Linked DNA regions of Gemmobacter sp. 24YEA27. Each later gene encodes a partner of the first gene's protein in a complex. Links are inferred from orthologs where the notes say so. Each region holds a gene or a part of one and is shown on either strand. Other genes may lie near its edges. The genes, in order: tig and rpsG.

Region 1 (3,208 bases):
CTCGCAGCGGATATAGCGATGCTCTTGTGGCCGCGGTCGCGGCTGGCTTTCGGGGCGCGGCTGATGCAGCTCCGGATCGTCATAGGTCAGGTAATTCATCCGCCAGAGCGGCTGCTCCGGCCGGATCGCATCAAAGAGCCGCTGCACCCCACGGGCAAGGCGCTCATCATAGGGCTCGACCGGCTCATGGATGCGCAAAAGAGAACGGCCGATCTTTTGCGAGAGCGTCCAGCCCGCCGGGAAACACAAAAGCGCGCCGGTCAGGCGATGGCTGTCCTCGCCGGTCTCTAAGATGCAGAGATCCTCCTGCACCAGCCGCCCGAGCGTCAGCAGCGGCTGCTCAGGATCGGGGCGGATCGTGCCGCCATCGGGGCGTGTGATCACGGCACCGTCCTGCGCAAAGCGGTAGCCGGGATCACGGCCAAGCCGCGCCAGCACCATGTCATAAAGCTCGCGCGCGGCTGGTTCTGCCTCGGGCAAAAGCGCGTGGACACGGTCGGGGATATCAGAGATCAGCGCGTCGCGTCGCGCCATCTGGCCGGCGAAAGCCTCGTCGCGGGCGATCCAGCTGTCATCGGTGAGGGGCTGGATGCCGGGCAGGCGGCTGCTGCGCGGATCCATCCAGGGCAAAAAGGGCAGGCGGGTCTGCAGGATGGCGGGATCGGCTGTCACTGGCGCGTCGGTCTCAAAGGGGCATCGCCGGAGACCCTAATCCGGCTGGCCGCGCCAGGGCAAGGCCAGAGCAAAGTCAGAGCCGGACCAGCAACCGGCATGGCCTCCGGCCAAAGAAAAAGGCCGCCCCCGAAGGAGCGGCCCGTTTTAACCACTGACCGGAAGATCAGAGCTCGTCCAGAGCTTCGACCGCCTTTTGCAGGTCGTCTTTCGAGACGTCCTTCTCGGTCACTTTCGCGAGGCCGACGATGTGATCGACAACCTTGTCTTCGAAGATCGGCGCGCGCAGCTGCTGCTGGATCTGCGGGTTCTTCTGCACGAATTCGAAATAGGCGCGCTCCTGGCCCGGATACTGACGGGCGGTCTGGATCACGGCCTGGGTCATTTCGGCATCCGACACGGTGACCTCAGCCTTGCGGCCGATTTCCGCGAGCAGAAGACCCAGACGCACGCGGCGCTCGGCGAGCTTCTTATGCTCGTCGGTCGCTTCGATATTGCCGTGGTTATGGCCATGCTCTTCCGGGTGCTCTTCATGCCAGAGCTGATGCGCGATCTGGCTGGCTTCCGCCTCGACCAGTTTCGACGGCAGCTCGAACGACACGAGACCATCCAGCTGGTCCAGCAGCGCACGTTTCAGAACGGCGCGCGAAGCACCTTTATATTCGGCTTCGAGGCGCTCACCGATCTGGGTTTTCAGACCTGCAAGATCTTCAGCGCCGAATTTCTTCGCCAGCTCATCATCGATCTCGGCGGCTTTCGGCGCCTTGACCTCATGCACGGTGCATTTGAAGAGGGCTTCTTTGCCTGCGAGATGGGCTGCGCCATATTCGGCCGGGAAGGTCACTTTGACCTCAACCTCGTCACCGGCTTTGGCACCGGTCAGCTGATCCTCGAAACCGGGGATGAAGCTGTTCGAGCCCAGAACCAGCGGATAGCCTTCGCCCTTGCCGCCTTCGAACGCTTCGCCATCGACGAAACCTTCAAAATCGATCACGACCTGGTCGCCCTCTTTGGCTTTCGAGCCTTTCTTGCGGGCTTCGAAATCTTTCGCATTGTCGGCGAGGTTCTTCAGCGCTTCGTCCACATCGGATTCAGCGGCCTTCACGACCAGCTTTTCCAGTGCGACTTTCGCGGTGTCGAGTTCCGGGATCTCCGGCAGGGTCTCATAGGCGACCTCGACCACGACGTCCTTCTCGGGCGACCAGCTTTCGCCGCCTGCCATCTTGACCTCGGGCTGCAGCGCCGGGCGGTCGCCGGTTGCCTCGAAATGGTCCTTCATGGCACCATCGACAGCATCCTGCATGGCTTCGCCCATCAGGCGGTCGCCAAATTGCTTGCGCAGAATCGCCAGCGGCACTTTGCCCTTGCGGAAGCCTTTGATTTCAATGTCGGGCTGCGCTTCGAGCAGCTTTTCCTGCACTTTCGCATCCAGCTCTGCTGCGGTCACCGTGATGGTATAGCCGCGCTTCAGGCCGTCTTTCAGGGTCTCGGTGACCTGCATCTGTTTACCTTCCCAATCCTCAAATGGTGCGGGTGGAGGGACTTGAACCCCCACGCCGTAAGGCGCCGGAACCTAAATCCGGTGCGTCTGCCAATTCCGCCACACCCGCATCGCTCATGTTCTTCCGGGATAACGAAACGGGGACCAGACCCTGATGTGACAGGCCGGCCCCCGCATATGCCCGGAAAATCCGCGCCCTTCTAGCAAAGGCCCGATTGGGATGCGAGCGGAAAATCATCGCGACAAGACTGCGGGAAAGCGGACATTCCGGCCACAAAACCGGTGCATCGGCGGGCAAAAGCCTGGAAATAAGCGCAGCCCTGACCAATTCCTGCCATAGTTCGGCGCGAAACTGGGTCACATAGCGCGAAGATCAGGGATTGAGACCATGATGATCGAAAGCCTTCTCAGCGTCGAAACTGACCTTCCGGCTGTCGAAGTCACCGCGGCGTCCGGTCTTACGGTTGGAACCACTGTTCTCACACTTGACGGCGATCTCCCGGTCCAGTTTCTCGCCCCGGGCGACCGTGTTGTCACCAGATCGGGCGTCAGGGTTCTGAAATCAATCAAAGTTTCGGTGATGCGCGATGCCGGTATGATCCGCGTCAGCGCCTCGGCGCTTGGTCATGACCGCCCGGAAGCTGATTGCTTTCTTGCGCCGGGCCAGAAGATCATACTGCGCGACTGGCGCGCCCGGGCCCTCTATGGTCAGGAGGTCGCCATGATCGAGGCGCAGCGTCTGTGTGACGGCGATTACATCCGCTCTGAGACCGTGTCGGAAATCCGCCTTTTCACGCTGGTCTTTGATGGCGACGAAATCATCTATGCAAATGGCATGGAACTGCTTTGCACCAGCGCCAAAATAACCGCCTGATCTCTCCTCCTGGTCCATAAGCGCGGGCGTGCGACCGGTTGCGCTTTGCCATGTTACCCTGACACAAACAGGCCCGCCGGAGGCGTCCCGAAGGCAGCCAGAGGCTCCCTCCACCGCTCTGTCGCGCGGAGAACCTTTGGCAGCGCCTCGGGCAGATCTTC
Region 2 (3,042 bases), 440 kb from region 1 along the record:
GCGTCGCGCGCTTGCAGTGGCCATCGGCTTCATCGGGGTGCTGATCGTGATCCGTCCCGGCGAGAACGGGCTGGACCCCTGGGCGTTTCTGGTGCTTCTGTCGGTGGCCTGCGTGGTCTGCCGCGATCTGATCACCCGGCAGATCAGCCGCGCTGTACCGGCGGCGCTGGTCGGGCTTGGCGCGGCGATCATGGTCCTGACGCTGAGCGTCGTCTGGTCGGTCTTTGTGCCATGGGAGCCAGTGACCCTGCGCCATCTGCTGCTGGCGCTTGTCGGCGGGTTCTTCATGACGATGGCATTCGTCTCGCTGGTGGGCGCATTGCAGTCCGGAGATGTCGGCATGACGGCGCCCCTGCGGTATAGCCAGCTCTTATGGGCGACGCTGCTCGGCTGGCTGGTCTTTGACCATCTGCCCGATATTGTGACCCTTGCAGGGGCGGCGCTGATCGTGGCCTCCGGGGTCTTCACCATCCTGCGTGAGGCCCGGCGCAGGGGGTGAATCCTGCCCGGTTCCTGTGGCCCGGGCACCTGTGCCACGGGCGGGGGCGCAGTTGACACCAGGGGCGATTCCACCTATAGCCCGCTCACCCTTGCGGGGCTGCCATGTGCCGCCAGGGTCAGAGCGTCCTGAAATTCAGGGCCGGACCCCGTCCGATCCTCTGCAGAAATACCCGCGTCATCCACCTTATCGGCGGATGAATGCGGTTTTTGTGTTTTGCGATTCGCGCAATGCACTCGAGAAGCGGCGCACCATAAGGCATAGGGTGCGAGTATCGAAACGAGGAACGTGAATGCCGACGATTCAACAGCTTATCCGGAAACCCCGGGAAGATAAGCCGAGCAAGTCCAAGTCCCAGCACCTGGAATCCTGCCCGCAAAAGCGTGGGGTTTGTACCCGCGTTTACACCACGACCCCGAAGAAGCCTAACTCCGCTATGCGGAAAGTGGCCAAGGTTCGTCTGACGAACGGCTTCGAGGTGATCTCCTACATCCCCGGCGAAAAGCACAACCTGCAAGAGCACAGCGTTGTTCTGATCCGCGGCGGCCGCGTCAAAGACCTTCCGGGTGTCCGTTACCACATCCTCCGGGGTGTTCTGGATACCCAGGGCGTCAAAGACCGTCGTCAGCGTCGTTCGAAGTACGGCGCCAAGCGTCCGAAGTGATCCAGGAGAGGTAGAGAGACATGTCCCGTCGTCACGCCGCAGAGAAGCGCGAAATTCTCCCGGACGCCAAATATGGCGACCGCGTTCTGACCAAATTCATGAACAACCTGATGCTGGATGGCAAAAAGTCGGTCGCCGAGTCGATCGTCTATGGTGCCCTGACTCGCGTCGAAGGCCGCCTGAAGCGTTCGCCGATCGAAGCCTTCCACGAAGCGCTCGACAATGTGAAGCCTTCGGTCGAAGTCCGGTCGCGCCGCGTTGGTGGTGCAACCTACCAGGTTCCGGTCGAAGTCCGCACCGAGCGCCGTGAAGCGCTCGCGATCCGCTGGCTGATCATCGCTGCGCGTAAGCGCAACGAGAACACCATGGAAGAGCGTCTGGCAGCTGAGCTGTCCGATGCCGTCAATGGCCGCGGCACTGCCGTGAAAAAGCGCGAAGACACCCACAAGATGGCCGACGCGAACAAAGCGTTCAGCCATTACCGCTGGTAAGGGGGCCAAATGGCACGCGACTATCCGCTTAATCTCTATCGTAACTTCGGCATCATGGCCCACATCGATGCCGGCAAGACGACCACGACCGAGCGTATTCTTTTCTATACCGGCAAGAACCACAAAATGGGCGAGACGCACGATGGCGCCTCGACCATGGACTGGATGGAGCAGGAGCAGGAGCGGGGGATCACCATCACCTCGGCTGCCACCACCACCTTCTGGGAAAAGACCTACGACGGCACCGCTCCGACCTCGCCGAAGCACCGCTTCAACATCATCGACACCCCGGCCACGTTGACTTCACCATTGAAGTTGAACGTTCGCTGGCGGTTCTTGATGGCGCGGTCTGCCTTCTCGACGGTAACGCCGGTGTGGAACCGCAAACCGAAACGGTGTGGCGTCAGGCCGACCGTTACGGCGTTCCGCGCATCGTGTTCGTCAACAAGATGGACAAGATCGGCGCAGACTTCCAGAAGTGCCTCGACATGATCAAGGACCGCACCGGCGCTACGACCGCGCCGATCGCGTTCCCGATTGGTGCCGAAGATCATCTGGAAGGCATCGTTGACCTCGTCACGATGGAAGAATGGGTCTGGGAAGGCGACGATGTCGGCGCATCCTGGGCGCACCGTCCGATCCGTGACGACCTGAAAAAAGAAGCCGAGACCCGTCGCGCGACCCTCGTCGAGCTCGCCGTCGAGCAGGACGATGCTGCGATGGAAGCTTACCTCGAAGGCAAAGAGCCTTCGCAGGACGAGCTGCGCGCGCTGATCCGCAAGGGCACCCTAGCGATGGCATTCGTGCCGGTTCTGGGCGGTTCTGCGTTTAAAAACAAAGGCGTGCAGGCTCTCCTGAACGCTGTTGTCGATTATCTGCCTTCGCCGCTGGACGTGAAACCCTATATGGGCTTCGCACCGGGCGACGAGACCGAGACCCGCAACATCCAGCGCGTTGCAGACGATGCCCAGCCCTTCTCGGGTCTGGCGTTCAAGATCATGAACGACCCCTTCGTCGGCTCGCTGACCTTCACCCGTCTCTATTCGGGCGTGATGAAAAAAGGCGACAGCCTGCTCAATTCGACCAAAGGCCGCAAAGAGCGCGTTGGCCGGATGATGATGATGCACGCCATCGAGCGTGAGGAAATCACCGAAGCCTTCGCCGGCGACATCATCGCGCTTGGCGGTCTGAAAGAGACCACCACCGGTGACACGCTTTGCGATCCGGCAAACCCGGTCGTTCTGGAAACCATGACCTTCCCGGTCCCGGTTATCGAGATCGCCGTCGAGCCGAAAACCAAGGCTGACCAGGAAAAGATGGGCATCGCTCTTGCCCGTCTGGCTGCCGAAGACCCCTCCTTCCGGGTTGAGACCGATCAGGAATCGGGC

What was found.
Region 2: the proteins of tig (region 1) and rpsG are in contact, whole or in part, in a crystal structure (PDB 3GTY), measured with the Thermotoga maritima proteins. The link is inferred for Gemmobacter sp. 24YEA27 from one-to-one orthologs. Residues at the interface, in WP_004081061.1 of Thermotoga maritima: Glu122, Val124, Val129, Leu130, Tyr133, Glu188, Gly259, Ile262, Tyr263, Glu266, Ser270, Glu273, Gln274, Glu277, Arg308, Gln311, Ile312, Ser315, Tyr316, Glu325, Arg329, Arg336, Leu363, Phe366, Trp367, Arg373, Leu377, Arg381, Leu384, Glu387; in WP_004081843.1 of Thermotoga maritima: Lys34, Lys52, Lys55, Glu59, Arg62, Gln63, Glu66, Asn67, Lys69, Val71, Arg95, Ala109, Lys110, Lys111, Gly112, Arg113, Pro114, Glu117, Glu121, Ile124, Ala125, Tyr127, Asn128, Asn129, Thr130, Gly131, Lys135, Asp139, Arg142, Met143.

Annotation. Positions count from the first base shown.
Region 1 is NZ_JASJPW010000001.1:2,023,840-2,027,047, forward strand. What follows is about bases 7-2,897. They hold tig (trigger factor), read right to left. Parts: upstream 2,174-2,897; coding sequence 839-2,173; downstream 7-838. Other genes in these bases: QNO18_RS10020 (DUF3445 domain-containing protein), read right to left, coding at 7-672; QNO18_RS10035 (Hint domain-containing protein), read left to right, coding at 2,565-2,897. In the rest of the region: more of QNO18_RS10020, read right to left, coding at 1-6; more of QNO18_RS10035, read left to right, coding at 2,898-3,047; QNO18_RS25660 (NAD(P)H-hydrate dehydratase), read right to left, coding at 3,101-3,208. UniProt on the Bacillus subtilis protein: Involved in protein export. Acts as a chaperone by maintaining the newly synthesized protein in an open conformation. Functions as a peptidyl-prolyl cis-trans isomerase.
Region 2 is NZ_JASJPW010000001.1:1,583,901-1,586,942, forward strand. What follows is about bases 194-2,918. They hold rpsG (30S ribosomal protein S7), read left to right. Parts: upstream 194-1,183; coding sequence 1,184-1,654; downstream 1,655-2,918. Other genes in these bases: QNO18_RS07885 (DMT family transporter), read left to right, coding at 194-499; rpsL (30S ribosomal protein S12), read left to right, coding at 792-1,163. Also shown: more of QNO18_RS07885, read left to right, coding at 1-193.